DNA from 3 places in the Pseudoalteromonas sp. NSLLW24 genome. Region 1 is predicted to be linked to each of the others. Evidence: predicted binding sites of a transcription regulator. Region 1 holds the regulator's gene; each other region holds the start of a gene.

Region 1 (10,776 bases):
CTCTTGGTGCTAAGTTGGGCTTAAAAACGATTGCTGAAGGGGTCGAAACACAAGAGCAAGCCCAGTTCTTAAAAAATTTAGGATGCGATGAAGTACAAGGTTTTATGTATGCTAAACCCATGCCTGAAAATGAATTAATAGAATTTATAAATAAACGCTAAAAAGATTAACTTATTATTTAAGCTAATGAACGATTTAGAATTTAAGGCGCGATATGCTTTGACTACTTTGTATATATAAACAATTTAGTAGGGTATAATTCGCGCCTTTTGTTATTCTACGGCCACAATTATGAGCACACTCAAAGCTAAGCGCGCCTTATTTTCATACCCTAAATACTGGGCTGAATGTTATGGCACCGCGCCATTTTTACCAACTACACGTGAAGAAATGGATGCACTTGGCTGGGATAGCTGCGACATAATAATAATTAGTGGCGACGCGTACGTTGATCATCCTAGTTTTGGTATGGCGGTAATTGGCCGTGTACTTGAAGCGCAAGGTTTTAGAGTAGGTATTATCGCCCAGCCAGCATGGGACTCTAAAGATGCATTTATGGAACTAGGCAGACCGAATTTATTTTTTGGTGTAACAGCTGGCAACATGGATTCGATGATTAACCGCTATACAGCTGAAAAGCGTATGCGCCACGATGATGCTTACACGCCAGATAACGTAGGTGGTAAACGTCCAGATCGCGCCGTAATGATTTACTCGCAAAAATGTCGTGAAGCATACAAAGGAATACCAATTGTTATTGGTGGTATTGAAGCGAGTCTTCGTCGTATAGCTCATTACGACTATTGGCAAGAAAAAGTACGTCGTAGTATTTTGTTTGATGCAAAAGCTGATATTTTAATTTACGGTAACGCAGAGCGTCCGTTAGTTGAAGTTGCACACCGTATTGCCGCAGGCGAAACAATGGATACTATTCAAGATATTCGCGGCACGGCTGTTATCAGAAAAGAACCTTTACCAGGTTGGCGTGGAAGTGACTCCACCGCTATAGATAAAATTGGTAAAATTGATCCAATTCCAAATCCATACGGTGCTGATGATGTTGGCTGTAGTAAATCTGAATTTAAACAAGCGGGTATAGACTTAAAGGCAGAAGCTGCAAAACCAATTATGGTTCAGCCTGCGCGACCTAAACCGTGGGAAAAAACCTATGTTAAGTTACCTGCTTATGAACAAGTAAGTGTTAACAAACCTCTATACGCCCACGCTTCGCGTATTCTACATCAAGAAACAAATCCTGGTTGTGCAAGAGCACTGTTTCAGCGACACGGCGATCGTTCTATTTGGGTAAACCCGCCAGCATACCCATTAGAAACACATGAGATGGATGCTGTGTTTGGTTTACCGTATCAGCGTATTCCTCATCCAAGTTACGGCGACTCTAAAATTCCTGCTTACGACATGATAAAAACGTCAGTTAATATTATGCGCGGTTGCTTTGGTGGGTGTTCGTTTTGCTCAATTACGGAGCATGAAGGGCGTATTATTCAAAGCCGTTCGCAAGAATCAATTATTGAAGAAATTGAACAGATTAGAGATAAAGTACCCGGTTTTACTGGTGTTATTTCTGATTTAGGTGGTCCAACTGCAAATATGTATAAACTGCGTTGTACGAGCAAAAAGGCAGAAAGTACCTGTAGACGTTTATCATGTGTGTATCCTGAAATTTGTAAGCATATGGATACAGATCATACGCCAACAATAGACTTATATAAAAAAGCACGTGAAGTTAAGGGTATCAAAAAGGTATTGATTGCTTCTGGAGTTCGTTACGACTTAGCTGTACGCGACCCGCGTTACGTTAAAGAATTAGTAACGCATCATGTAGGTGGCTACTTAAAAATAGCCCCAGAGCATACAGAGGATGGTCCATTATCAAAAATGATGAAACCAGGTATGGGGGCGTACGATCAATTTAAAGAATTATTTGATAAGTACTCTAAAGAAGCCGGTAAAAAGCAGTATTTAATTCCTTACTTTATATCTGCTCACCCAGGGACAAAAGATGAAGACATGGTAAACATGGCTTTATGGCTTAAATCAAACGACTTTAAGCTTGATCAGGTACAAAATTTTTACCCATCACCGATGGCTAATGCGACGACTATTTACCACACAGAAATGAACTCTTTACGTAATATAAAAAACAATACAGAAGTTGTTCCAGTACCTAAAGGTGCTCGCCAACGTAGATTACATAAAGCTATTTTACGTTACCATGATGCAGCAGGTTGGCCGATGATACGTGAAGCACTGCGTAAAATGGGTAAAGCTAATTTAATTGGTAAAGGGCCTAACTGTTTAGTGCCTGAAGAAGGGCGTGATGAAAAAGCAGGTAAAGGTGGCAGTAAAGGCGGACGTCCTGCACTAACGCGACATACCGGTTTTAGCCAATTTAAAAAGGCAAACACTAAACCAAAAGTAGGCGGTAATCGTCAAAGTACACGTTAGTGATTCAATCTATTAATAACTAGGGCGTGTTGATCTTTGGTGGGTGAATTTGCAGCAGTATGTTTGGTTTTTAGGCAAGGCGGAGCCTATGTAGTGTGGTTATTCCCCATGAATAGGCGATAACGCAGCATAAATACCAAACATGCGCTGCCCTTTGGGTTCTTTCTAGGGACGATTAACTCTTTGTTGCTCGGTTTTTACTTAGCCCACTAGGTTACAAACCTCGCGCCGCGATTTAATCGCCCCTAGATTGAACAAATTTCAATCCACAAAGATCAACACGCCCTAGTAGATTAGTTTAATTACGCTAAGGGTTTTTAAACCCTTTTCATGCGTAAATTAAGTAAACCTTGCTCTTTATTATCTATATTATTGTAGGTGATAAAGAGCGAGCTTTTAGAAACCCCTCTTGAGATAGCACGTATTTAGTGCCTATATACTTGCAGTTAGTTTTTTCTTAAAACGTTGATGATAACCACAAACGTAATTTTAGTGACCATAACGGCTGAATGCCTGTTAGCCCTTGCGTCATTTTATTATCTTTTAAGATTATATAAGATGGCGTGACTTGCCCTTGCCAATCGGCAAATATCTCACCGTGTTGATCGTTGACAGTGGTAAAACTGTAGCCATGATCATTTAGATACTCATGTAGTTTTTGATCCGAGCCTGATTTTATTGCGATACTCACGACAGGGTAGTTATTCTCGTTTGCGAGTTCGTTTATGGCAGGGGAGGTAATACTACAAATAGGGCACCAAGTTCCCCAAAAATAGACAAGTGTTGGTTTATCTTGGCTCATTGCTGACAAATCAATGTTTTGCCCTTTATAATCTATTAATTGTAATTGAGGATTTGCTGGCATAACAGGTTGTCGCCACCAATTGACAGCGTTATAAATTACGAAAAATATGAAACTATATATCAACACACTTTTTAATATTGATAGGCCTTTTTGTTTTGGCGTTTTTTTAGGTGTGTCTTTTTTATTTTTGGTACCCGTTGTCATAGTTGCAGCTTTACCCTAAGTGTTTTTTACTTTAGTTATTTGCAAAAGTTTCTAATTTAAACCAGCAACCAAGTAGCAGTACCTAAAAAGGCGAATATACCCACAATATCTGTCACCGTGGTTAGCACCACACTCCCTGCAAGTGCTGGGTCTATATTCATTCTTTTAAGAATAATAGGGATACTCGCACCAGCAACACCTGCCACCACTAAGTTCATAAACATAGCGAAGGCGAGTACGCCACCAAGCATAAAGTCCCACTGCCATAGGGCAATAACACCTGCTATTAACAACGACCACAAAACACCGTTTAACGCGCCAATAGCAAGCTCTTTCATCATCAAGAAACGTTGGTTTGTTTGATTTATATGACCTACCGCAATACCACGAATAACAAGCGTTAATGATTGGCTACCTGCAACACCGCCCATAGAAGGGACAATACCGTTAAGTACAGCTAAAATAGGTAAAACATCTAAAGTGCCTTCAAAAAAGCTAGCTACAAAAGCAGCTGCAAGTGCAGTTAGTAAGTTGACACCTAACCAAACTGAGCGTTTTTTAGAGCTTTTTAGTACTGGCGCAAAGGTATCTTCTTCATCATCAAGGCCGGCTAAGCCCAATAAACTATGCTCAGCATCTTCGCGGATTACGTCAACGATGTCATCGATAGTGACACGGCCAAGGAGCTGATCGTTATCATCGACTACGGGGGCCGATATCCAATTATGACGTTCAAATAATTGCGCGACTTCACTTTCATCCATAGAGATTGGAATGGATTCACAATCTTCATCCATTAAATCGCGAACAATTTTTTCTGGCGGGTTAGTTAATAATGTACTCAGCGATAAAGCGCCTATAAAGCAGTTATGCTTATCAACAACGTACAAGTCATCGGTACCTTCTGGTAACTCGCCACGTAGCCTAATATACCTAAGTACAACATCAAGCGTAACATCAGGGCGAATGGTCACCGTATCGGTGTTCATTAGCGCGCCAGCAGAACGCTCTTGATACGAAAGTGCTTGTGTTGCACGTTCACGGTCTTGAATGTCCATCGCGCTAACAACGTCTTTATAAACGGTGTCCGGCAGACTACGTAATACTTCACCTAAGTCATCGTGGCCCATATCTTCTGTTGCGGCTGCAATGTGCTTAGGTTCCATTTGGGCAATAATGCCTAAACGAACATCTTCTGAGAGTTCTTCAAGAACATCACCTTGCACATCAGGATCAACCAACTGCCAAAGGAGTCGGCGAATTTTATGTGGTGATGATTCTAATAATAATGCGGTATCACAAGGAGCTGTTTTTGCGAGCATGCGCCTAACTTGAACAAATTGACCACTATTGAGTGACTTAGTCACCTGTTTTAGTTGCTGTAGTGGGTAATCTTGTTCAAAAGCTTCAGGCATTGGCGTCCTTTATAAATTCTTATATTACTTTATGGGGAGAGGTGAGTTAACTGGCGTCACTAACCGTATTTATTTTATATATCTGTTTTAGTTGGGGCATTAGTAATGCGAGCATTATTTTTATAACTGTTTATTCTTGTTCATTAAAACGTTGTGCTATTAATTCTCCAACAGCGTGTAAAGCTTGCTCAGAATCGGGGCCTTTACATACAACTTTTACTTCTTTGCCTTGGCTACTTTCAAGTAACATTAGTGCAAGTACGCTATCGCCTGCGGCTTCTTTGTCATCTTGAAATAATGTAATTGTCGCATCAAACTGCACTGCCAATTGGGCAAGCACGGTGGCTGCTCTGGCATGCAATCCTAATTTGTTTTTTATTAAAAAAGTGTCTTCACAATGCATAACTTACTCTACCTAAGCTGAACAGGTGATTATTCAGCTATATTATTTTTCTTGTTCGCGATGGCGAATTTTCACATTGGGATGTGTCATTGCAAAACTTTCACCGATAGTTTGCGCTAAATATACAGAGCGATGTTGTCCGCCTGTACACCCAATGGCAATGGTTAAATAACTGCGGTTATTTCGCTCTAAGTGCGGTAACCATGTTTGTACAAATGTTTGAATTTGCCATGTGAATTTTTGCACTATGCTGTGATTGGCCAAATAATCTTTAACAGGTTGATCTAACCCATTTAAAGGTTTTAATTCAGGTTCCCAATGTGGATTGGGTAAAAAGCGTGCATCAAATACGTAATCTGCTTCTTTTGGTATACCGTATTTAAAACCAAACGATTCAAACGTGACAATCAGTTGCTTATCTTTTTTACCTAAAATCTTTTCACGAATAGATTCAGCAAGTTGATGAACGCTTAAATCAGTTGTATCTATCATAAAGTCGGCGCGGGTGATTAATACATCAAGTAATTCTTTTTCTTTTTTGATGGCTAAATCAAGAGGCAACGAGTCAATTGATAGTGGGTGTAATCTACGAGTTTCAGAAAAACGTTTGATCAATGTTTGATCGTCGCTATCTAAATAAAATAACGTAGGTTTTGCAAAGCCAGGCAAGTATTCAAGAATATCGTTAAATTCATCTTGTTGTTTAGGGATGTTCCGCACATCAATGCTAACAGCAATTTTATCATAGCTATCAGACACACTGCGAACTAATGAAGGAAGCAAGTTAACTGGAATATTATCTACGCAATAATAACCTAAATCTTCTACAACGCGTAAAGCAACCGACTTTCCAGAACCAGAACGGCCGCTTATGATAATTAACTCCATTTAACACCCTTTATAAAACTATGATTGATTGACAATAACTTGGTAAAGCTCAGTATCTGATTTTGCACTGCGTAACTGTTTACAAAAATCTTTATTGTTTAGTTTATCAGCAATGGTTGCTAGAGTCTTTAAGTGCTGCTGGTTATCGCCATCTGGTACGATGAGTGCGACGAAAATATCAACAGGGCGATTATCGATTGCATCAAAATTTATTGGAGTTTCGCTAACGAGTACTAAAGCCAAAGGCTCTTCTGCACCGCTCATTCTTCCATGAGGAATGGCAATGCCACGCCCTATACCTGTACTACCCAATTTTTCTCTGCTCATTAAAGCATTAAGAATATCTTGTTGCGGTAAATACGGAAGTTTGTCGTGAGCAAGTTCGCTAATGAACTCTAAAATTCTTTTTTTGCTATTAAAAAGGACCGCAGCTTTGCTGCAGTCCTGGCATATAAGTGAGCTTAATTTCATCATATTAGTGTCGAGCAAGCTTCTCTTTGTGTTTAATTACTTGTCGATCGAGCTTGTCGATCAACGAGTCAATGGCGGCATACATATCTTGATGTTCTGTAGAGGCAAATAACTCAGCACCGCTTACGTGTATGGTGGCTTCTGCTTTTTGATTTAATTTTTCTACATCGAGAATGACATGAACATTATTAATATGATCAGAGTGTCTTTCTAGCTTCGCAAATTTGGTATTAATATAGTCTCTTAGTGAATCGGTTAATTCTACGTGACGACCAGTTAAGTTTAGTTGCATAAGCATTACCCTCTTTTTTTGCGTCTTAAATCAAACTTTTACGTTGATTTGACGGTGGAATAGCCAGAGATTCGCGGTATTTTGCGATTGTACGTCTCGCTACTTTAATTCCTTGCTCAGCCAATATATCCGCTATTTTGCTATCACTCAATGGTTTTGCTGAGTTTTCTGCTGCGATTAATTTTCGGATAAGCGCACGGATTGCTGTAGATGAACATTCACCACCGTTTTCGGTGCTTACATGGCTTGAGAAAAAGTATTTAAGCTCAAATATACCACGGGGTGTGTGCATATACTTTTGGGTTGTTACGCGCGAAATTGTTGATTCGTGCATTTCTACCATTTCAGCAACATCATTTAAAACCATTGGTTTCATGGCTTCAGGACCGTGTTCAAAAAAGCCTTGTTGTTGTTTAACAATACAATTTGTTACTTTTAATAGCGTGTCGTTTCTACTTTCTAAGCTTTTAATAAACCATTTAGCTTCTTGTAAATGCGAGCGAATAAACTGGCTGTCACCACTGGATTTTACAGTGCGAGACATTGCCGCGTATTGGCTATTAACACGAATTTTAGGCATGCTATCTGGGTTTAACTCAACAACCCAGCGGCCTTTAATTTTTTTAACTGACACATCAGGAATAACATACTCAGATTCTTCTCTTACAATAGTATCTGCAGGTTTAGGGCTAAGAGTATGTATTAATGTCATTACTTCTTTAAGCTCTTCTTCTTTGAGCTTAGTTTTCTTCATTAATGTACGATAGTCACGAGCAGCTAATAAATCAATATGCTCGGTTAAAATCATTTTTGTTTCATTAATGTAAGGTGTTTCTTTATCAAACTGGTTAAGCTGAATACACAAACACTCTTGTAAGCTACGTGCAGCAATGCCTACAGGATCAAACAGTTGGATGCGTTTTAATACAGCTTCAATTTCATCAAGTTCGACTTCGTTATCATCTTCGTTTTCTTGATTAAAGCTTTCTAAAATCTCTTCGCAGCTTAGTGTTAAAATACCTGAGTCATCGACGGCTTCTACAATAGCAATAGCAATAGCTTCGTCTGTAGGGCTAAATGGCGTTAGTTGTAACTGCCACATTAAATACTCATGGAGCGTTTCAGTAGAGGCGCCTTGGTATATTGATTCGTCTTCAGGCATCGGACCCGATGATGCTGCTGGGGCGGCACTCATGTACTCATCCCAACTAACATCCATAGCCATGTCGTCACTTAGCGTGTCTTTTGCAAGTGCTTCACCACTATCTTGTTCGTATTCGCTTGGAGCATCATCGGCAGATGCGCTAACAGTTATGTCATCTGTATCTGCTTTTTGCTCGTTTTTACCTGCAGCGTCTTCTGAATAGTCTGCTTCTTCAACCTCTAATAGCGGGTTGCTGTCGAGAGCTTCTTGTATTTCTTGCTGGAGATCCAATGTACTGAGTTGCAACAAACGAATAGCTTGTTGCAGCTGTGGAGTCATTGTAAGTTGCTGGCCCATGCGCAGCTGTAGTGATTGCCTCATGTATCTCTAACAATCCTTTTATGTTGTTATAATTAATACTAGCAGATGCTTAAAGACATGGCGTAAATGTTACAGCCTAAATTGCTCGCCTAAGTAAACATCGCGTACTGTTTTATCATTTAATACGTGTTCTGGAGTACCTGATGCAATCAGCTCCCCATGAGAAACAATGTAGGCTTTTTCACAAACATCAAGGGTTTCTCTTACGTTATGATCGGTAATTAATACACCAATCCCACGATTTTTAAGATGTTCTATTATTTTCTTTATGTCTAATACCGAAATCGGGTCAACACCTGCAAATGGTTCATCCAGTAATATAAATTTAGGATCTGCTGCCAGCGCACGTGCTATTTCAACACGACGACGTTCGCCACCCGACAATGCCATACCTTGGCTATCACGAATGTGTTGTATGCTAAATTCATCTAATAATTTATCGAGAGTGTCTTCTCTAGCTTGTTTATTTAACTCTTTGCGCGTTTCTAAAATGGCCATTAAGTTTTGATAAACAGTCAGCTTTCTGAATATTGAAGACTCTTGCGGTAAGTAGCCAATGCCTAATCTAGCACGACTATGCATAGGTAAAAGAGTAATATCGTTATCGTCTATCGATATTTTACCTTTGTCGCTAGGTACAAGTCCTACTATCATATAAAACGTGGTAGTTTTACCTGCGCCGTTAGGGCCAAGTAAGCCAACAATACTGCCAGCTTTGACTTCAAGGCCGACGTTTTTTACAACTTCACGGCCTTTATAGCTCTTTGCTAATAGCTCTGCTTTTAATGTGCTCATGGTTGACCTTTGTCGCTTTTTTTACTTTTTTTAGTCTCGATTGGTACTAAAATTGTGTGAACGCGGTCAGTTGAGTTTTCATCTTTTTCGGCACTGATTAGCTGCTGCTCTATATCGTAGGTAATGCTTTTAGCATTTATTTTTTGTCCCGCTTGCGATACTTGTGCATTACCAACAAGCGTTAAAAAACGCTTAGATACATCATAACGTACTTCGTCAGCACTGGCGCTCATAGTCGTGCCATCTGATTGCTTTTCTTCAAAGTGCGCAGGGCTACCTGTAGCAATTAATAATTGTTTATTATCGCCAAGTTCATCGCGTTTATGTACTTCTAAGCGGTCGGCTGTGATACGGCGGTTACCGTGAATAATTTCAACGTTTTTCTCAAAAATCCCGACATTAGCTTTTAATTGGCCTTCTTGCTTATCGGCGCTTATTGAAATTTGATTTGCAGCCGGTTGCGTGTTTTGCTCTGCAGCACTACTATTAAACGCTAGTATAAGTGTAGGAATAATAAGTGATTTTAATATTTTATTGGTCATAATATATGGTTCGCGTATGGTTAATTAGTTTTATCACTTCGGTTTTTAAGTCGGCTTCTAGGCCTTTACCAGTGATTTTTAAATTGGGTCCAGTGATAATAACGGGTTGCTCCGAACGCATTGTTAATAGCTTTATATCTACCTGAATATTATCAGCATTGATTTTGTCTATCATGGCGTTATCGGTTAAGTTTTTGGCAACCACATTGCCTTCTAAAATTAATTGTTTGTCTTCGTATAATGTTGCTTCGTCTGCATTTATTTGCCACGTTTGCTTTTCGTTATATAAAGTAAAAATAGGTTTTTCAAAAAACGTAAAACCTAATTGTTGATATAGCTCCATTTTAGCCGCAGTGACTTTGTGGCTAATTTTACCTTGTTCGTCATAGGCTGTTTGTTTGAGTTCTATGGCTATGTAATCAGGCTTGGCAATAACTTCAGGCTCAGTCTGAGGCACAATATTTGTTTGTGTAAAATAAGGGTACCAAAGCCAAACCATACAGCTAATGAATAAAACGCTTAATATTATGCGCGCTGCATTCATGAACTAGTGCCTTGTGTAGTCAATGCTTTACCATTTTCAAGCATAAGTAAGTCGGTGAGCTCTCTTACTGCACCAAAGCCGCCAGGCATTTGCGTTACATAGTGTGATAAACGTTTAATAAGTGGATGGGCATCATTTACTGCAACAGCAAAGCCGACTAATTCCATAACGGGCATGTCAGGACCATCATCACCGATATAAGCAATTTGTTCATCGCTAAGGTTGAGTTTGTCTTTTAATTCTTGATAGGCAATGAGCTTATTTTCTTGGCCTTGATAAATATGCTGTACGGTTAAGCTGCTCATACGTTGTTGCACTATTTGTGAATGACGACCAGTAATTACAGCCACTTCAAAGCCACTGTTTATAAGCGCTTTAATGCCAAAACCATCTTTTGTATTAAATGCTTTTAGCTCTTCACCT
Region 2 (10,776 bases), on a different contig from region 1:
GTTAGCATCTTGAGCAAGGGGTTCGTTGTATACGTCAATATCGGTTCTACCTGCAATGGCATAAGCTACAACAAGCGGAGGAGAGGCTAAAAAGTTCATTTTAACATCTTGGTGAATACGCCCTTCAAAGTTACGGTTACCCGATAAAATAGAGCTCACTACTAATTTATGTTTTTGAATTGCGTCTGATATTTCAGTTGCAAGCGGCCCTGAGTTACCAATACACGTAGTACAGCCGTAGCCAACTAAGTTAAAGCCTAGGCTTTCTAGGTCATCCATCAGGCCTGCTTTTTCTAGGTAGTCGGTAACTACTTTAGAGCCTGGTGCAAGTGATGTTTTAACCCAAGGTTTTACATTAATGCCTAACTGTTTTGCTTTTTTGGCAACCAAACCAGCAGCTAAAATAACACTTGGGTTAGAAGTATTAGTACAGCTGGTAATTGCGGCAATAACACAAGCGCCATCGTTTAACTCAAACTCTTGCCCTTTAAATTTAACCTTGGCGGCGCCCATAAACTGCGCTTCGTTAACTGGTTCATCTGGATTTGTTGTTGGCCCTTCACTTTCAATACGAGCTTGTTCTTCGTCGCTATTATCACGACGAGCCATACGTTCATCTTGAAAGTTTTTTAAATGCTGGCTAATCACTTCACCAGCCTTGTCTAGGGAAATTCTATCCTGTGGTCGTTTAGGGCCTGCAAGGCTTGGTACAACATCACCTAGTTTAAGCTCGAGTGTATCGGTATAGCTAGCTTCGTCACCATCGTTACGCCATAAACCTTGGTGTTTTGCGTAATCCTCAATTACCTTTAGGTGACTTTCGTCGCGGTTTGTTAAGCGAAGGTAGTTAATGGTTTCATCATCAATTGGGAAAATACCACACGTAGCGCCGTATTCAGGTGCCATATTCGCTATGGTTGCTCTATCGGCAAGTGGTAAGTCGGCAAGGCCATCACCATAAAACTCTACAAATTTACCCACTACACCATGGTTACGCAGTATTTCTGTTACCGTTAATACTAAATCTGTAGCGGTAGTACCTTCAGGTAAGCGGCCACTTAGCTTCATACCGACTACTTGTGGAATGAGTAAGCTAATTGGCTGACCAAGCATGGCTGCTTCAGCTTCAATACCGCCTACACCCCAACCAAGCACACCTAAGCCATTAATCATGGTGGTGTGAGAGTCAGTCCCTACAAGCGTATCTGGGTAAGCGAATTTTTTGCCGTCGCGCTCTTCATTAAAAACAACGCGCGCTAAGTATTCTAGGTTTACTTGGTGAACAATACCGGTTGCTGGTGGCACTACTTTTAAATTATCAAAAGCGGTTTGTCCCCAACGTAAAAATTCATAACGTTCTTTATTTCGGTCGTATTCAAGTTTTGCATTTAAATCAAATGCACCATCATTTCCGTAGCCATCTACTTGTACCGAATGATCAATAACAAGTTCAGCAGGTGATAACGGGTTTATTTTTGCAGGATCACCACCTAGTTTTTCCATTGCGTCACGCATCGCGGCTAAATCTACAATAGCGGGTACACCGGTAAAATCTTGCATAACAACACGGGCGGGAGTAAAGGCAACTTCAGATGCAGGCTTTGCTTGAGGATCCCAATTAAGAAGGGCTTGAATATCTTGTTCTTTTATATTTGCGCCATCTTCGTTACGAAGAAGGTTTTCAAGTAATACTTTTAAGGAAAAGGGCAGTCGTTTCGCTTTGTCGCCAAGTCCTTTTAGAGAATGAATATGATATTGCTCACCATTTATTGTGAGCTGATGTTGGGTATCGAAACTATTATTCATTATTTGCCCCTTTATGAATTAGAAAAATATTTTGAAGAGTGACCTCTGTAGTGTTCGAGTTGCAAAGTACATACCAGTGTAAAAAATCGTGTTTAGAGAACGAATTTTATACAGTTAATATAGTAGAGATGATGCTGAAAAGTTTAATTTCAAGAGATGATTTGAAAGAGGTAGGGTCAAAAGTTATTTCAACCCTTATTAATTACTGTAACCAACCTTGTTGCTTACCTTTAATACTCAAACAAAGTAAAGCGATGGCAATAACGATTACAAAAATAGGCATAAATACAGCACTTGCGCCAAGTAGCTCAATACTGTTTATGACCACAAAATTATAATATTGCTGAATTAAAATAGCGCCGAGCGATAGCGCAAAAGTAGGTGTTGCCAGCGCGTTTTTAGCAAGTAAAAACAGACAACCAAAAGTGCTTCCAAATACAGCTATAGCAAATGAAATGGTTGACCAAATAGGAACGTTAGAGTAGGCAGCTTGTTGATCTAGCGGAAGTTTACCTATCATTTCGGGTGTCATCATCATGTGCATAGCAAATGCAATAACGCCAAGTAAGTTCCATACGAGTGCCGCCCATACAACGGGCTTAAACCAATTTTTAGGTGTTTTAACAGACATTTTATAACCTTGTTTTTATTATTATTAACTAGGTTATTAAAGAGTAAAAAGGCCAACTATACAAGTTGACCTTTTTATATAAAAAGAGGGCTTTTAAATGCTTAACCAAATGAAATAGGTCGACGACCTGTTTTATCATCTACTTTTGGTTTTTTAGTTCGCTTACGCTTACTTTTAGCTGGCTGATTTGTTGGTTGTGGTGCAGCTTGCTTTGACTCTGCTTGAGTTTGTACCGCAGGTTTTTCTGCAGGGGTTGCATCTTCACTTAGCGCAAGTTTAAAAAATTCACCATCAAATTCTAATACATCGCCACTGTATAATTTTTTCCGCTTTATTGTACAAATTTCATGGTTAACACCCACATAGCCTTCGGTAATTAGGTTTTTAGCTTGGCCGCCACCTTCAACTAAGTTTAGTACTTTTAATAATTTACAGAGCTCAATCGGCTCTTCTTCTAATTCTATTTCTATGTATTCTTCGTTCATATTTGCTCTCGGTGGGGTAACGCACAGGCTGTAGTATAAAGGCTTGCAGCTACTTTTGCACCAAAGCAAGTGACTTTCGCTAATTGTAATACGTAAATAGCTATGAAATTTTTTATGTATTTTATCTGTCTTTAAAAAAACTGAAGCAATTGAAGAGTAACCTTTGCAGCAGTTAATTTTACGTGTGGCCTGCTAATTGCTAAAACTTTGGCGGATTAAATAGTTTTCATTAAATGGAGTAGGAAATGGGCGTAAGATTGGCAATGAAAAAAGAGCTAATGGGATTAGACAATTCAGGTATGTTAACTGCTGACGATGTTAGAGAGCACCTTGCTAATTCTGTAAAAAAGCAAGCTGATCAAGATGAGCGCGGTTTTTCTGTAATTTCAAAGTTCAATGATACCCATAGCCGTTTAGTTAGTGGCGATGCCACGAGAAAAACAAAACTCGAGTTTGAACGACATCGTTTATTTAAAGAAGTTTTATATACTCGAAAAAGTGTTGATGCTTGGTTAGATAGCCAAACCAATTAAATTGCTATAAATAGTTACCTTTAATAGACTACAAGCGTAATCAAAAGGGGTAACTATGAAAAATGGAATTTTAATGTGTGTGTTGGCATTACCATTAGCTGCGTGCCAACAACCTACCGTGTATGTATTTAGTGAAAACTTGCAAGATGAACAGAGCAATCAGCTCGATGCTGCGCTAAAAGCACAATCGCTCCCTTATGAATATGTACCGCTGGCAATCCCATCAGAGTTTGGTGAGGCTACATTACTCTTATCAAGTGACAAAATTTACCCAAAAGAGACTGAGCAGTTAGCTACTATTATGCAGGGGCTAGGTTACGAGCCACAAGTTAACTATACAACGCGTTCAAATCATTTTTATGGTGATGGCAATATAGGCTTTTATCTAAAAAATGCAGTGGCGGGTACAACCTTTGTTATGCCTAAAAAGTTACGAACAACTCAATGCAGCGAAGACAAGTACAATGATTTACTCGTCACATTTACAGATAAATATGCTGACTTTACCTTACCCAGTGGCGCTGTTGTAAGGTTAGGTTGGGAGTTTTTGTACGGTTACGTTGTCATTTATTACAAAAATTATTCGCAAACATACAGTCACTCACAACCATTTATAAATACGCCCTTTGGCGCCAAACCATCCGATACTTACAGGTTTACAGCTCACGTTAATAACCCCAGCTGGCTTGATTGCTCACTACAAATTGTTTATATGGACTGAGTGATAGAGTTAATCGTGAGTTTCTATATGCTCGCTAAGTTTTGCAATACGCAGACTCATACCTTCTATAATTCGGTCTTTAATTTTTTCGCGGATAACATTAGGTAAGCGGGTGAGTGCTTCAGGGGTAATGGCAAGTACTATGGTGTCGGTTTTAGCGCGAGCACTGGTACTGCGCTCTCGGTTATTTATAAAGGCACCTTCACCTATAAATTCACCGGGCTCAATAGTGCCAAGTTCTAGCAAATGGTTATGCTTAAATACCAGTAAAGCGCCGCTAAGTACAATGTACAAACGTTTGTCGTTATCGTATTGCTTAAATAAAAATTGATGCTGGCTTACTAAATACAACAGGCCGAACGACTCTAATAAGACTTGGCGCTCGCTGAGCGTAAATTCTTTAAAAAAGTGCAGCCTGTTTATTATTTCCATTTGTTTGAATAATGGAATATGTTCGATTAGCTTCATCAATAACCAAATGTGTTAAAAGCGTTTAATCAGCTAATATTGCGCTCTTTTAATTTTCGGGTCAACGTGTTGCGTCCCCAACCAATTTTTATAGCAGCATCTTGCTTATGACCAGAACAATTAGCCAGTGCGGTTTTAATTAAGCGAGTTTCTAGCTGGGCTTGAATGTCAGGCCAAATATTTTCTTTGCCTTTTTTTAGCTCTTGATTAAGCCATTGTTGAAACGCATCTAACCAATCACCTTCTTCTTGGGTTGGTGAAGCATCCAGAATCTCCGGCGGTAAGTCTTGCTCGCTTACAAGCTCACCCGGTGCCATAACTGTCAGCCAGCGACACGTGTTTTCTAATTGGCGTACATTGCCTGGCCAATTAAATAAACGTAATTGCTCTGTTGCCTTAGGGCTCAGCACTTTGCTTTCTACTTGTAGCTCTTTAGCGCTTTTATGTAAAAAATGTTGCGATAAGCTTTCTATATCTTCAGTGCGTTCTCGAAGAGCGGGTAAACGTAGGCGCACAACATTAAGACGATGAAATAAATCATCCCTAAATTTGCCCTGTTTAACTAAATCTTCAAGGTTTTGGTGCGTAGCTGCAATAATGCGTACGTCCACTTTTATACTTTGATGGCCACCAACGCGATAAAACTCACCATCGGCAAGAACGCGTAATAAACGTGTTTGTACATCAAGTGGCATATCACCAATTTCATCTAAAAATAGTGTGCCGCCATTGGCTTGCTCAAAACGGCCTTTACGCACGCTGTCGGCGCCCGTAAATGCGCCTTTTTCGTGGCCAAATAACTCTGACTCAACAAGCTCTTTTGGAATGGCTGCCATGTTAAGTGCAATAAATTGGTTTTCTTTACGTGGGCTATGATTGTGCAAAGCACTGGCGACAAGTTCTTTACCTGTTCCAGATTCACCATTTATTAATACGCTCATGCTAGAAGCCGATAGTTTACCTATCGCTCTAAACACTTCTTGCATTGCGGGCGCTTCACCAATTATGTGGGCACTTTTTGGTGGAGCTTGCTTGCGCTTAGTTTTTTTAGTGGAGTTTGCTCTGCATGCGCTTTCGACTAGCGCCACTGCTTCGTTTAAATCAAACGGCTTAGCGAGGTATTCAAAAGCACCTTTTTGGAATGCATTTACAGCTGAGTCTAAATCTGAGTGCGCAGTCATTATAATAACCGGCAGCCCAGGGTTTTGCTCCGCAATAAGTTCAAGCAACGCCATACCATCCATACCAGGCATTCGTACGTCAGAAACTAAAACAGTAGGTTGGCTAAACTTTAGGGCGCTTAGTACATCTTGCGCATTAGCAAAGCTCTCTGTGTTAAACCCTGCACGGGTTAGTGCTTTTTCAAGTACAAATCGAATAGAAGCATCATCATCTACAAGCCAAACTGTTTTCATGCAAACTCCAAACATTAATCTGCAAAGGGCAGATAGATATTAAATTCAGTATGTCCAGGCCAGCTATCACATTCTATATAGCCATCATGTTGATCTATCAGTGTTTGCGCTATTGAGAGTCCTAACCCAGAGCCACCTTCTTTATTGGTGATCATAGGGTAGAACAGTGTTTCGCGTACACTGGGATCAATACCTGGTCCGTTATCAGATATTTGGATCAACAAGGCTTTTTTAGGTGCTTTACCTGGGCGACGATGCTGATGATTAATGCGGGTTTTTATTGTTATTTCACCGCCATCTACAAGCGCCTGTTGGGCATTTCGAACAATGTTTAATACCACTTGCTGAATTTTGCCTTGATCAATGTATACATCAGGAATACTTGGGTCGTAATCTTTAACTAAGCTAATGTTAGAACAATTATCTAACGTACTTAGCCTTGCAACTGATTCAAGTGATTGATGTATATTGCCATACGATTTTTGCGGAAGTTGATTGGGCCCCAAAAGCCTATCTACTAGTTCGCGTAATCGGTCGGCTTGCTCAATGATGAGCTCAGCACATTGATCTCTTTCTTGTTGATCAACCTCATACTGCAATAACTGCGCCGCTCCGCGAATTCCACCTAAAGGATTTTTAATTTCGTGAGCTAAGCCTCTAATTAGGTTTCGGGCAGCTTGATATTGATGCATTTGATTAGACGCTTGGTCGTGCTTAATTTCGTCATCGGTTTGGCGCCACTCAAATAAAATATAAAGCGAGCCATTAAACTTAATTTGTCGTGTACTTACGGCTACTTTTGCATGGCGAGAATCGCTAAAAACCACGTCAGCTCTATGCTGCTGGCAATCTACGCCTTCAACTAATGAGTATTGTTCTATACGCTGTAAATCGATTGAATGGTAGTTAAAAAGGCTATCAAACGGTTGTTCTAACAAGCGCTTATTACCAAGGCCAAGCAGCTCGCTGGTACTGGTGTTGGCATATACAACGGTGAAGTTTTTATCAAGTAGCATGATAGCGGTTGTTTGATTTTGCCAAATGGCATCGAGTAGCTCAGGGCTAAAGTTTTTATTATTAATCATAGCTGCACCATTTTAGTGCGTGGATGTTTGCAAGCAAGTTATATGGTTAAATACACTGCTGCACGTTTAGTAATGCCCCAATTTAGTTACCTAGGTTTAGCCCTTTTCGGTGCATAAAAAATATGCAGGGTTCGCTTGTAGCAATAACTTGGTTTTTACTATTAAAAAGCTTTAATTGTAGTGTGTGCTGACCACGTTCTACATCTCTAATTGCAAAGGTTGAGCTGTCACTGGCTGGGCCGTGTGCTTTACCATCAATAAAAAGTTGTATAGTAAAACCAGTTTCAAAGCGTGGTTTTATTCGGCTAGTTACATAAACAGTGCCGGTATTTTCACGAATAGTCTGGTTATGATCAGGTGAGGAAATAGCAATACTAAAGGCCGCTTGTTGAGGCTGAGGTTGCTCGTCAAAAATGTCAGTATTTGTTGCAGGCATATTAAGATCTTGGCTGGTGAGCTTTACCTCTTGGGCCCCTTTATGAGGGGTGTCTGAGAACACTAATACGCCATTTTTATCTTTCCAAGCGTATATTTTTGTTTCACCGGCATAACCATAATTACTTAATCCTAAAGTAATTAATAGTAATAAAATCTTGTTATTCACTCTGCAGCCCTGCATTTTTATCGGTAACTTAACTTTAGTGGAGATTGACTAATTTTACCATTAAAAAAGCCCGCAAAGCGGGCTTGAGAACACACATATTTTTTACAGCTTAATTAACAGCTGTAGTACATTTCAAACTCAACTGGGTGAGTTGTCATGTTAAGCTTTTCAACTTCTTTAGACTTAAGTTCGATGTAAGCATCGATTAAGTCATCAGTGAATACGCCACCTTGAGTTAAGAATTCACGGTCTGCGCTAAGTGCAGATAGTGCTTCGTCAAGTGATGCTGCAACAGTTGGAATTTCTGCTGCTTCTTCAGCTGGTAAGTCGTATAAATCTTTATCCATAGCATCGCCAGGATGGATCTTGTTTTTGATACCATCAAGGCCAGCCATAAGCATTGCTGAGAAAGCAAGGTATGGGTTAGCAGTTGGATCCGGGAAGCGTACTTCAATACGACGACCTTTTTCAGATGGAACCACTGGGATACGGATTGATGCAGAACGGTTACGTGCAGAGTATGCAAGCATAACTGGTGCTTCAAAACCTGGTACTAAACGTTTGTACGAGTTAGTAGACGCATTTGCAAAAGCGTTAATTGCTTTAGCATGCTTGATGATGCCGCCAATGTAGTAAAGTGCATCTTCAGAAAGACCGCCGTACTTATCACCAGCAAAAAGGTTTACACCATCTTTAGCAAGTGACTGGTGACAATGCATACCAGAACCGTTATCACCAACAACTGGCTTAGGCATAAACGTTGCTGTTTTACCGTATAAGTGAGCCATGTTATGGATAACATATTTCATTTCTTGAATTTCATCCGCTTTTAATACCATTGTATTAAAGCGAGTAGCGATTTCGTTTTGACCTGCTGTTGCTACTTCGTGGTGATGTGCTTCTACTACTTGGCCCATTTCTTCTAGAACTAGACACGTAGCTGAACGCCAATCTTGGAAGTCATCAACTGGAGCAACTGGGAAGTAACCGCCTTTAACACCTGGACGATGACCAGTGTTGCCATCTGCATATTCTTTATCTGAGTTCCAAGCAGCTTGCTTAGAATCAATTTTGTACATAGATCCAGACATATCTGATTTGTATTTAACATCGTCAAATACGAAAAATTCTGGCTCAGGGCCAAATAAAACAGTGTCTGCAATGCCTGTAGATTTCATGTAATCTTCAGCGCGCTTAGCAACAGAACGCGGGTCGCGCTCATAGCCTTGTAGTGTAGAAGGCTCTACTACGTCACAACGTAAAATTAATGTCGCTTCTTCAGTGAAAGGGTCTAGTTTGATTGACTCAGGAACTGGCATTAATACCATGTCTGATTCGTTTATGCCTTTCCAGCCTGCAATTGAAGAACCGTCGAACATTTTACCGTCTTCGAAAAAATCTTCATCAACTTGGTGATGAGGGATCGATACATGTTGTTCTTTACCCTTAGTGTCAGTAAAGCGTAAATCAATGAACTTGACGTCATTTTCTTTAATAAAATCTAAAACCGATTGTGACATGTGTCCTCCAACTATTGGGTTTTGTTATTGCTGCATAATTGCTTTGGTATTTACTAAGCTGATTTTGTGCCATTATTGTAACTGGCTGTTTATAAATTAAAAAAATATCATTGCATCAAAATGGAATATACAAACGCACCATGTTGGTGCGTAAATATTCCATTTCGGTGCAAAATTTACAGAGCGTAATTTGTTGTTAATTTAATCAGCTGAAATTAGCATAACCTAAATGCAAAAGAGTAACAAAAAGATCGGAAAAATAGTCAAAAAGGCTGTTTTTCAAAAAAATATTGAAATTTAATTCATATAATTGTCATATATAAAACAGATACTTAGTAAAAGTATTGAGAAAGTTTTAAAATATGTATTGGATAAACTTTCATCCATGTCATTAATGAGGGATAATATGCGCCCTTTTAAATCCTATGCTGGGACATCTCGCGAAAGCGTGGATGAGTGCGTAGATCTTGCAGGATCATTGAGAATTTAATTTCTCTGAGTAAATATATGAGCATCGAAAAGTTAAGAAATATAGCGATTATCGCGCACGTTGACCACGGTAAAACAACTCTGGTTGACAAACTACTTGAGCAATCAGGTACATTAGAAACACGCGGCGGTAACGAAGAGCGCGTGATGGACTCAAACGACATTGAGAAAGAACGTGGTATTACCATTTTGGCTAAAAACACAGCCATCTCTTGGAACGACTACCATATCAATATCGTAGATACTCCGGGACACGCCGATTTCGGTGGTGAAGTTGAACGCGTACTTTCGATGGCTGACTCAGTATTATTACTTGTTGATGCTCAAGAAGGTCCAATGCCACAAACGCGTTTCGTTACGCAAAAGGCATTCGCGCAAGGCTTAAAGCCAATCGTAGTTATCAATAAAATTGATAAGCCAGGTTCACGTCCTGATTGGGTTATGGATCAAATCTTTGATTTATTCGACAACCTTGGCGCAACTGACGAACAGTTAGATTTTAAAGTAATCTACGCTTCAGCTATCAACGGCTGGGCAACACTAGATTTAGACGAGCCATCAGACAACATGGAACCTATGTTCAAGATGATCGTTGACGAAGTATCACCACCGGATGCAGATCCTGAAGGTGACTTCCAAATGCAAATTTCTCAACTAGATTACAACTCTTATGTTGGTGTAGTTGGTATTGGTCGTATTAAACGTGGTTCTGTTGCTCCTAACCAACAAGTTACTATTATCAGTGCTGATGGCACTACACGTAATGGTAAAATTGGCGCAGTACAAAGCTACCTAGGTCTTGAACGTATCGAAACTGATAGAGCTTACGCTGGTAACATCGTAACTGTAACAGGTATTGGTGAGCTTAAGATTTCTGATACAGTTTGTTTCCCAGGAAACGTTGAAGCATTACCACCACTAAGTGTTGATGAGCCAACTGTAACAATGACATTCTCTGTAAATAACTCACCTTTCTGTGGTAAAGAAGGTAAGTTTGTAACGTCACGTAATATCCGTGA
Region 3 (10,776 bases), on a different contig from region 1:
ATTTAAATAAAGCTAACATAAGGTGCTCTTATAAGTTTTAGTGCTAGTTTAGTTTTTTTGTGTAAGCGCCCAATCCCACGCTTGAGTATTGTATAGCGGCACTGTTGATAGTGCATGGTGGTGGCTACCACTGGATTCTTTAGTTGAATACGATAAGTACAATAAAGTACGATTCTCAGCATCGTAAATACGGCGCACTTTTAGTGATTTAAATAATATACTTTTAGATGATTTGAATATCACTTCACCTGATTTACTGCGGTCTATTTTTTGTAGCTGCTGCGCTGTAATAGGACCTGTTTGACGACATGCTATAGACATATCAGAGGGATCAGAAAAGTCCAAATTAGCCTCTATATGACTAATATGACAAGTAACGCCTTCAAGGATTGGATCTTGCTGCGAATTAACCACAACATCTTTAGTTGTAAATAATCCCAGACTTACCGATGCAACATCGTCAGAGCAAGCACTTAATGTAACAACTGCACCTGCAAGTAAAGCTAAACGTTTAAATTTTTGTGGTAATTTCATACTTATCCTTAATTAATATATAAGTAACTTAGCACATACGTTACTAAGCGAAGGTTCACCTGTTTGTTTTTATACTAACATCAAAAATAAATACGACTAAATTAGTTTAAAGTAAAGATTTTAGATAGCTCAGGGTTTAGCGAACCCTGTTGTATTTGATACAATTAACTCTCGCTCATGCAGTAACTCATAATAGGAAACGCCTAAATGCCGCACATTATTATTGAACACTCAGAAGACCTCCCCGTTTTACCACAAGTACTGGTAGAAAAAATTCATACTACCGCTTTCGAAAGTAACTTATTTGAATTAGAAACCATCAAAACACGCGCCATTGCTTATCAGCAATATCAACTTGGCGCAGGAAAGTCAGGGTTTATACATATCGCGGTACATATTTTAGCGGGACGCTCAATTGAGCAAAAACAAATGTTAAGCGAACTGCTACTTTCATGCTTAAAAACATATTGCAGAGCATCAGACAGTCTAAGCGTAAATATTTACGATATTGAGCATGAGATATACCGTAAAAATTAGTTAACTCTTGTAGTTTTGAGCAATAAAAGTAAACACTAGTAAGTAAAAAGCCCCAATAAGGGCTTTTTTAATATTAAATACTTGCTCACAGCTGTTTATAAAAAACTTCTGATGAGTTACAAACGCCAGTAGATAAAATTACTAATAAACAAGAATAATGCGCAGAGCACACTGTGAAAGGACAAAGGCGCTTAGAGCAACCTATGACAGTACCTGGTAGGGAAATTAACTATTTGCAACGCTATGATACTGACAGAGGCCATAAATATTCACTTTCAAAAGCATCTAATCGCGATCTGCTCTTTGCTAACAGCATCAATGGATTTAGATATAGTTACGCATAAGGAAGGATGACGGAGCTAAAAAATTATGACTTAGCAGATCGCTAGCTCTTAGAGTTTTACCAAAAGAGCTAGACTACTTTAGAGCTGAAATTACTGAAACCTATTTAAAGTAATTACCAATATCAAATTACTTTTGAGATAACTCTATTTATCTACCGGATCTCTCTGATACTAATTTTTGTAACCAATAACCATCATGCTTTTCAAAAATATTAAGCCCTTCTTTGGTCTTGACTAAAACATTATTACCAACAGTAGTATAATAAAGTGGGTTTGGATCAATCGATATTAATGCATGTACAATTCCTATCAAATCATCCGAAAGATGCTTTTCTAAAACACTGACGTCTTTGATACCAATAGTTATGTAGTCATATAACTGTTTAGCAGTTATCTCAGACTTTAATTTATGCACAGAGGCATCTGCGACCCCCACACAATTTGTATAAAAATCCAATCCAAGCATAGTTTGTTTGTTTTCACATAACGATAAGTCTGAAAACTGTGCAAAACATGTGCTGGGTAGTAATAAAATTAATAATTTTTTCATCGGTCCACCTGATAACGCTCTTCAATATTCCAGCTTCTCCAATCGGCAAATAATTTTTCAAACTGTTTTGGGGTTTGAGCAAAGCCATCTTCGATCGCTTGAATATCCCACATAGTTTTAATCTGAATACCAGTACTTAATGCATTTAAAACAGCAGCTGTTTTAAATGCTGGTATACCTGTCTTCACCTCAAGAGCCTCACCAGTAGCGTCTGCGGTAGCTTCGGCCATAAAAGCAGTTTTAGATAAATCTGAGGTTGGATCTGCAGCAGATAATATTTTAGGTATGGCCTTTTCAGCAATTAACTTAGTTAAATCTTTATACAGAGCGGTTTTTATTAAGTTACATCGCTGACGACTGTTAACAATGAAGCTATATTGACGTTTAGATAATTTTGCACCTGATAGCATATCAGCGCTTGTCGCTATCGCAACACACCCCATGACAGTTGTTGTATCTGCGTTTCTAATTTTTTCGCGCAAGACACCGATATTTCGTTCGATCATAATTTTATTTGACATAACATTCCCTCGTTCAGTAAAAATAAAAGGGTACATCAATTTTTTATTACTTTCCACATTTGAATTATTTTGTCGATTAGATACTGATAATAGCTTTTCATCTTTTTCTATTTAAAAAAAGAGCACAGGGTAATTTCGGTTAGTAGGTATTTACTTGGAAAGTTTGTAAAAGTGGTGGCCCCTCCCAGACTCGAACTGGGGACCTAACGATTATGAGTCGTGTGCTCTAACCAACTGAGCTAAGGGGCCAACTTTTATATAACTGCTAGGCAGTTAATTTTTGAAGCGTTCAGTCACAGAGCGACTAAAGCGGGTTGCAGTATAAAAACTTTTTAGGTGCTTGTCACTACCAAACACCTTTATTTTAACAATCAGTAAGCTAACTGCTTAAATAGTAATCTTTTAGGTGGGTATAAGCATAAAATGTAAGATATTTCCCATGATATTTTCTGCATTAAATTATAAAAACCTTCCCCCCACATGTAGTCTTTTATATTTAACGCTCTACTTTTTTAAGTAAAGCTAACATATATGTGTAGGCATACAAGGCTGTAAAAAATATGCTTGGGGCTACTGTAAGTGCCAAATTAGGTGTCTGATTAATTACATTCACCATAATCACTAAGCTCGATTGAACAGTAATCGGAATAATAGGCGCAAAAAGTACACCTGCTATTTTTTTGTTACCTAAATACGAGGCGCTAGAGTTAATTGCATTATTGAAGCTTTGTCGTATTGCTACGTTTTGTGGTGTTTTAGAATGAAACATACAAATAATTGGAGTTACAAACGCAAGCGTTACATAACTAGACTTATACTTGTTGACGACCTTTTCTAAAATAAAAGTAAAAAACAGCGTTACAAATCCACTATACAAACCTTGTACTAATGCAGCTTGAAACGTGACAGATTTAGCAATATCTGCCGAACTATTTGCCCAGTAGGCCCAACTAAAATAAAAAACGAATGACACAACGCCTGACAGTATAAGTCGAATATTCAATTAGCTACCTCAATATGCGTAAAAACTTGGTTTAATGATAACACTAGAAGTGATGGTAATATTGCCACTTAATAATAGAGTAATTAATCGCGTATTGTAGATATATAAACAAACTAATGTTAAAGACTTCCTAAATGGCATCAATACAGAATCAGAACACTGCTGTTAGTTAGAAAGCTTAATTGAAGTAAACGATAGGTGTGGCTGAGGGAATGTTGGGAGTGAGTTACAAGAAATAAATCACTTAGTTTGAGTCAATTAAAAATTAGATTTTGATAAAAAATATTTACTTTAAAAACTGATATTGTGAGCCGATCAGTACTGAAGTTTTTATTTAGCTAAACCTCAGTAGTCGGCTTACACAATATATAATCTGTCATTATTTTTTCGCAATAATGTAGATTGCATGTATTAACCCTGGGAAATAACCTAACAGTGTTAATACAATATTTAACCAAAAATGCATACCTAAGCCAACTTGCAAAAATACACCTAATGGCGGCAATAAAACTGAAAGTATTATACGAATAATATCCATGACTAAACTCCATTTAAATTAAGCATTAAAAAGGCGTAAAGCCCAGTGTTAGTGGGCCTTAACTATACTGTGTTATTCAGCAGTAATAGATAGTTTATCAACTACGTCACGAACATCTTCAGCATTTTTAGCAATTTTAACTGCTAGCTGCTTTTCAGCTTCAGACTCTACTGAGCCATTCAGAGTTACTATACCGTTGTCGGTATCAACATCGATGTCTGTACCACCAACTTCTGAATCAAACAGGAAGCGAGTTGTGATTACAGTGGTGATTTTAGCGTCCGTTAAGTCGTTATCATCATCGTCCATCATGTCTTTGCTTCTATCTTTTGTGTCCATGCTTTTAACAACGGTAAGGCTGTTTTCAACATCAGATACGCCATCTAGGCTAAGTACAAGTTCTTCTGCTAGCTCTTTATCAAGCTCGCTATTAACTTTACCTGTAAGTACTACCTTGCCATTTTTTACATCAGTGTTAATGTCAAAGTTGTTTAGATTAGTGTTCATAAGTAGAACTGTTTCTGCCTTACCATCAATCCAAGCATCTTTACTTTCGTTTTCCCAGCTGTTTGCTTGGGCACCCATAGCCGTAGTACCAAGAACTAAAGCTGCGATAATAGACTTGTTAAATGTTTTCATAATCTTTCTCCTTTTGATTAAAGACACTTTAACTAATGCGAGCTTTGGGCCAACTTTATTTATGCTTACATTTCAACAGCTTGAGTTAATTTCGGAGCGAGGCATTATCTATAGTTGTGTAACTATTTACAGGCTACTCGGTAAAACTTTCTCAAATAGTGAAAATAGCTAGATAATTGCATTTTTGGTTAATCTATCGTTAATATAACAAAATAAAAAACATCATTATAAACTAAATTACTGATAATTATGGTGATTATATTTGGTGCGTGCTTTGCATATAAACATTAAGAGCAGTATCAATAGTAAATATAATAAGGAATGCCCCATGTCTGTAAAAGTTGAAGACCGCCCAATAGAGCAAGTACGCGAACAAGTAATTGACCAATTAATTTATAATTACAGTCATGGGGTTATTTCTGTTGATGCATTTGAGAGACGCTTAGATAACGCGATGGATGCACCTAATAACGAAGCTCTTTTAGCCTTAGTAGAAGATTTAACACTTAATACTGATCAGCAATATAAAGCAGAAAAACAATCGCAATTTACACCACATTATAGTGCACAACAAAACAGTGATGATGATTTTACATTACGCAGCATTTTAGGCTCTAACGAGCGAAGCGGTCAGTGGGTCGTGCCAAAGAATATATATTTGAGTAACTTTATGGGATCGGTGGTGCTAGATTTTACCGATGCCATTTTTGCGCATCAAAATGTAACTATTCACGTTAACTGTATTTTTGGTAGTGATGAGATTTACGTACCAGAGCATGTAAATGTAGTGTCTAAAATGTTTTGTATTTTAAGTAGCCTTGAAAATAAATCTGTGTCGCTTAACAAACGCCAAGGTCCTACTATTCATATTGAAGGAAAGGCAGTAATGGGCTCAGTCGAAGTAAAAATAAAGCGCACAATTAAAGAAAAATTTATGAGCTTTGCTAATGAGCTAAAAACACAACTTGGCGCTGGAAATAATCGTTCATAAAGCCTCGTTAAGCACCGCACTTTGCGGTGCTTAACCTATTATAAATCGTTATTTCGCTCACTTGGGATATCACTTAAATATTCTACAAATTCTACTTCAAACCCTGCGGGGTCAATAAAATAAACATTCTTTCTAAAAGGGCTCTCACTACCTTGCTTACTTATCCCAAAACCCGTTTTATTTAAGCGTGCTACTACTTCATTTAAGTTACTAGTTACATAAGCAAAGTGTGCAAAACCAACTTGATGACCCGATAAGTTTCTGTTTTCACCCTCACCATGACTGCTTATCGCAATATAATGCGTGTCATCTCCAAAGTGTACCCAGCGTCTTGGTTTTCCATGCCAATCGCCTCTGCCCTCACTTCTAATCGACCAATGTGGAAATACAGCGCGATAAAATTTAAGCATACTATCTATATCACTCGCGACTAAGTTTACGTGCTCTAAATACATTATGTTGTCCTATCAATTAAGTTAGGAGCACGATAAAACCTCAAGCTAACTTTAGGTAAAGCGTTATTTAAAATTAATTCGATTTAATAAACACATAAAGGAACATAATGACTTATTAATTGCTCATTATTATTTTTTAAAAATATATACACATTTCAATCTTGTATAAAAAACAAACATAAGTATTTGGGGTTTATTGTTTACTTTATGTCAAAAGTCGCTAAAATACGCCGGCTGAAATATATAAACGTTCTTTTACAACCCAAAGGTAATACCATGCATCCAATGTTAAACATTGCGGTTCGCGCTGCGCGCAACGCAGGCAAAATTTTACTTCGCGCAAGTGAAGATTTATCAAAAGTTGAAGTGCAACAAAAAGGCGCTAACGACTTAGTAACTAACATTGATAAAGAAGCCGAAGCCGTAATTCGTGACACTATTTTACAGTCTTACCCTACTCACTCTATTGTTGGTGAGGAATTAGGTGAGCATAAAGGCAAGGATGATGATTACCAATGGATTGTAGATCCTATCGATGGAACAACTAACTTCATCAAAGGTATCCCTCATTACGCGGTTTCTATCGCACTTAAAGTTAAAGGTCGTTTAGACCAAGCTGTTATTTATGATCCAATTCGTGGCGAGCTTTTCACTGCGTCTCGCGGACAAGGCACTCAGTTAAACAGCAAACGTCTACGTGTTAGCAAAACGACGGTCCTTGCAGGCACTGTACTTGCTACTGGCTTCCCTTTCAAAAACAAAAACCACATGGACGCATACACTGAAGCGTTTAAAGCATTGTTTGTACACACTGCAGACATTCGCCGCGCAGGTTGTTCTGCTTTAGATATGGCATACGTTGCAGCTGGTCGTGTTGATGGATTTTTTGAAATTGGTTTAAAACCTTGGAACTCTGCTGCAGGCGAACTTATGGTTAAAGAAGCGGGCGGTATGGTTGTAGATTTCGCTGGTGGTAATAACTATAACCACAGCGGCAATATTATCTGTGGTTCACCAAAATTGACTCAAGCAATTATTCGTGAAATTCGTCCAGTACTAACTGAGTCGTTACTTCGCTAATTTGATGCTATTAATAGCATGCTAAAAAGGAGCTCAGGCTCCTTTTTTTGTGTCTAAAAATAAGGATTATCTAGCTTGAGTTCTACTGTTTTACCTTTTTCGTAAGGTAATGTATTTAAATCCTTCGCAAAGTATTCATCAAACAACGTATCAAACTCACCATTTTTTTGCATTATTTTAAGCCCTTTTTCAATTGCCACTGCAAGCTCTGGCTTACTATTTGATACAAAATAATAAAATCCTGTTGGGTAACTTATATATAAGTTAGGTACTATCACTAGGTTGCTTTCTTTATTAGCTAGAAGCTCTGAATTAACCTCGATAAATGAACGTGGGAAGTAATCAATACGCCCTGCACTTGTTAAGGCAAACATAGCCTGATAATTTGCAAACGGTCTTATATGCAAGCCATTAAATGCCATTATTTTTGTATCTGGCCAATCATGACCTTGCACCGCAGAAAGCTTACCTAACTGCCCTAAGCTAGTAATACCTTTAAATCTAGCAATGCTGTTCTTACTTGTTAATAGTGCCCTTTTACCTATGTAGCCTTTAAATAATGGGATTTTAATCGCAATAGCTAAAGACTCTCTTTCGGGACTGCTCATACTCCAGTATAAATCTAAATTTTTTGTATCTAGTGCTATTAAAGTACGTTGTTGATGGGGATGAATTAAAACGGGGTTAATCTCTGCAGGGTATTGTGCGCTAACCAATGCTTTTTCTAATAGCTCGTTAAGGTAGTCGTCACGAGCATATTGCACACGCTGCTCCTGGGCTACATTTACGATATTTACCTCACTCGCTAAAGCGCTGCATACAAACAAACTTACTACGTTAATCAAATACTTTAATGGCAACATAATTATCACCTTAGTTATTATCGGTAGTTTTAACAGTTATTATTGATAGTTTAAATTATCGCGTTATTTAAGCTAAATAGCTTCCAGCGCCTAAATATAAGATGACGATATTATGTAACTGTACTTATTAATAACCGCGCTATTAATACTTATTTTAAATACATAGTACGACGTTACACTCATGGCGTGCTCTACAAAGTTAGCACTGTTTATTCATACTTGCACAGTAAAGCTAAAACAATCGTGAGCATAAATATATTACAGGCAATAAAAAACCGCTCAATGAGCGGTTTTTTAAAGTAGTTACAAAACCATTACGGCATTGCGTCTAGGTCTGCACCTTCTTTTTCAATTACTTCTGGTATTAAGTCTTCTTTGCTTACGCCCATTGCTATAGCAACAGAGCTCGCAACATAAATCGAAGAATAAGTACCAATAAACACACCAAACAGCAATGCAGTTGCAAAGCCATGAATGGTTTGTCCGCCCCATGCAAACAAAGCAATCAATACTAAAATAGTGGTAATTGAAGTTACAAGTGTACGGTTAAGTGTTTGCGTAAGTGAAATATCAATAATTTCTACAGTATCGTCAATGCGCACTTTACGGAAGTTTTCACGAATACGGTCAGATACAACAATCGTATCGTTAAGTGAATAACCTATTACCGCAAGAATTGCCGCTAATATAGTTAAATCAAACTCTAAACCTAATATCGAAAATAAACCCACAGTAATAATAACATCGTGTAGTAGTGCACCTACCGCACCCACAGCAAAGCGCCATTCAAAACGAAATGCAACGTAGATTAAGATACAAATAAGTGCAGTTAACATGGCAAGGCCACCCTGCTCTTTTAAGTCTTCACCTACACTTGGGCCCACAAACTCAATACGGCGCATTACTACGCTGTCATCAGCTTTTTTAAGCGCATCGATTACTTGGTTACCAATTACTTCAGCTTTAACATCACTACCGCGCGGTGCTAAACGAACTAAAATCTCTTGGCTTGAACCAAATAGTTGTACTGATGCATCAGCAAAACCATTATCAGCTAGCGCAGCACGTACTTTTTTAAGGTCTGCTGGCTGTGAAAAACCAACTTCTACCGCAGTACCGCCGGTAAAATCTAAACCAAAATTTAGACCTTTAACAAAAACTGATGCAAACGACGCTAAAATTAATAACGTCGAAAAACCCATAGCCACTTTACGAAGAGACATGAAACGAAGGGTTCTACTACCCAAACTTAAAATTTGCATGTCAGCTCCTTAAATCGAAAGTTTATCAATACGTTTACCACCAACAAATAAGTTGATTACCGCACGGGTACCAACAATGGCTGTAAACATTGAAGTTAAAATACCAATCGCAAGTGTCACTGCAAAGCCCGCAATCGGACCTGTGCCTACTGCAAACAGTATAATGGCAGCGATTAACGTGGTGATGTTAGCATCAAATATAGTGCTAAATGCGCTATCGTAACCGAAATGAATCGCTTGTTGAGGGCTGCGGCCATCGGCCAGCTCTTCACGAATACGTTCAAAAATAAGTACGTTAGCATCAACTGCCATACCTACGGTTAATACAATACCTGCAATACCAGGTAGCGTAAGTGTCGCGCCTGGAATTAAAGACATAACACCAACAATCAGTACTAAGTTAGCCGCAAGCGCAAGGTTTGCAACCATACCAAAGCCTTTGTAGTACACAAGCATAAACACAAGTACAAACGCAAAACCAAGTGCAACCGCAGTCATACCCGCTTCAATATTTTCTTGACCTAAACTTGGACCTACAGTGCGCTCTTCAACAATTTGAATTGGTGCTACAAGCGCACCTGCACGAAGTAGCAAACTTAAGTTATGTGCTTCAGCTGGGTTATCGATACCTGTAATACGGAACGAGCGATCAAGACGTGCTTGAATTGTTGCTACGTTAATAACTTCTTCAACCTTAATAGGCGGAAGCGCTTTACCGTCTGCATCTTTTTTACCTGATGGCTTGTACTCAATAAATACCGTTGCCATACGCTTACCAATAGCACGTTTGGTAAAGGCATTCATTTTTGCCCCACCTTTGCTATCTAGCGTAATACTCACTTGCGGGCGTTGGTATTCATCAGCGCCAGATTGCGCGCCAGTTATATGGCTGCCTTCTAGAATAATACGCTTTTTAAGTACAACAGGGTAACCGTCGCGGCTCATGATCATTTCAGTACCCGCAGGGATACGACCTTGAGCAGCAGCGCTAATATCAGCGTTTTCGTCTACTTCACGAAATTCAAGTGTTGCTGTTGCGCCTAAAATTTCTTTAGCGCGTGCTGTGTCTTGAATACCAGGTAGTTGAACAATAATACGCTCAGCGCCTTGGCGTTGTACGTTAGGTTCTGCAACACCAATTTGGTTGATACGGTTACGAATAATCGTTTCATTTTGCTTGATAGCGTAGTCACGAATTTCTTTGAGTTTTTGCTCACTCATTGTCGCAAAAAATGCTTTATCGTTACTGCTGTCATCAATGTAGACATTTAGCGGGTAGCGAGTTTCTAAGAAGCTCTCTGCTGCATTTTTGTCTTCTTCAGTACGCATTTCTACACGCATACGATCAGAGCCTGCTACGCGGCGAACACTACGGTAACGTAGTTTTTCTTCGCGCAGGTCGCTACGAAAATCTTGTTCCATTTGCTCAAGCTGGTTATCAACCGCTGTTGCCATGTCG

What was found. Region 1 encodes sigma-54, which starts transcription at its own class of promoters, with help from an activator protein. Its sites were predicted from a motif close to GTTGGCACGNNNNTNGNNT; they were not measured.
Region 2: a site for sigma-54 is predicted at 9,324-9,342, ahead of glnA (glutamate--ammonia ligase). Genes of this name have one in related genera too.
Region 3: a site for sigma-54 is predicted at 4,702-4,720, ahead of I6E72_RS06780 (BON domain-containing protein). Genes of this name have one in related genera too.

Annotation. Positions count from the first base shown of each region.
Region 1 is NZ_JADYWQ010000009.1:21,686-32,461, forward strand. Features, by position in the region: gene I6E72_RS10955 (bifunctional diguanylate cyclase/phosphodiesterase) at 1-161, shown strand, start outside; gene I6E72_RS10960 (YgiQ family radical SAM protein) at 292-2,469, shown strand; gene I6E72_RS10965 (protein disulfide oxidoreductase) at 2,927-3,334, opposite strand; gene mgtE (magnesium transporter) at 3,535-4,893, opposite strand; gene I6E72_RS10975 (HPr family phosphocarrier protein) at 5,024-5,296, opposite strand; gene rapZ (RNase adapter RapZ) at 5,339-6,184, opposite strand; gene ptsN (PTS IIA-like nitrogen regulatory protein PtsN) at 6,203-6,655, opposite strand; gene hpf (ribosome hibernation promoting factor) at 6,660-6,947, opposite strand; gene I6E72_RS10995 (RNA polymerase factor sigma-54) at 6,973-8,472, opposite strand; gene lptB (LPS export ABC transporter ATP-binding protein) at 8,542-9,267, opposite strand; gene lptA (lipopolysaccharide transport periplasmic protein LptA) at 9,264-9,809, opposite strand; gene lptC (LPS export ABC transporter periplasmic protein LptC) at 9,799-10,353, opposite strand; gene kdsC (3-deoxy-manno-octulosonate-8-phosphatase KdsC) at 10,350-10,776, opposite strand, start outside.
Region 2 is NZ_JADYWQ010000010.1:31,145-41,920, forward strand. Features, by position in the region: gene acnA (aconitate hydratase AcnA) at 1-1,806, opposite strand, end outside; gene I6E72_RS11945 (hypothetical protein) at 2,009-2,437, opposite strand; gene I6E72_RS11950 (RNA-binding S4 domain-containing protein) at 2,539-2,922, opposite strand; gene I6E72_RS11955 (hypothetical protein) at 3,168-3,455, shown strand; gene I6E72_RS11960 (hypothetical protein) at 3,511-4,176, shown strand; gene I6E72_RS11965 (cyclic nucleotide-binding domain-containing protein) at 4,186-4,644, opposite strand; gene ntrC (nitrogen regulation protein NR(I)) at 4,674-6,059, opposite strand; gene glnL (nitrogen regulation protein NR(II)) at 6,074-7,144, opposite strand; gene I6E72_RS11980 (DUF4124 domain-containing protein) at 7,227-7,748, opposite strand; gene glnA (glutamate--ammonia ligase) at 7,862-9,268, opposite strand; gene typA (translational GTPase TypA) at 9,776-10,776, shown strand, end outside.
Region 3 is NZ_JADYWQ010000005.1:91,633-102,408, reverse strand. Features, by position in the region: gene I6E72_RS06820 (hypothetical protein) at 1-19, opposite strand, end outside; gene I6E72_RS06815 (CreA family protein) at 49-534, opposite strand; gene I6E72_RS06810 (5-carboxymethyl-2-hydroxymuconate Delta-isomerase) at 742-1,071, shown strand; gene I6E72_RS06805 (hypothetical protein) at 1,564-1,965, opposite strand; gene I6E72_RS06800 (hypothetical protein) at 1,962-2,486, opposite strand; tRNA gene I6E72_RS06795 (tRNA-Ile) at 2,659-2,735, opposite strand; gene I6E72_RS06790 (hypothetical protein) at 2,983-3,489, opposite strand; gene I6E72_RS06785 (YqaE/Pmp3 family membrane protein) at 3,869-4,027, opposite strand; gene I6E72_RS06780 (BON domain-containing protein) at 4,100-4,666, opposite strand; gene I6E72_RS06775 (LiaF domain-containing protein) at 4,995-5,657, shown strand; gene I6E72_RS06770 (VOC family protein) at 5,696-6,112, opposite strand; gene suhB (inositol-1-monophosphatase) at 6,389-7,192, shown strand; gene I6E72_RS06760 (substrate-binding periplasmic protein) at 7,246-8,055, opposite strand; gene secF (protein translocase subunit SecF) at 8,370-9,317, opposite strand; gene secD (protein translocase subunit SecD) at 9,327-10,776, opposite strand, start outside.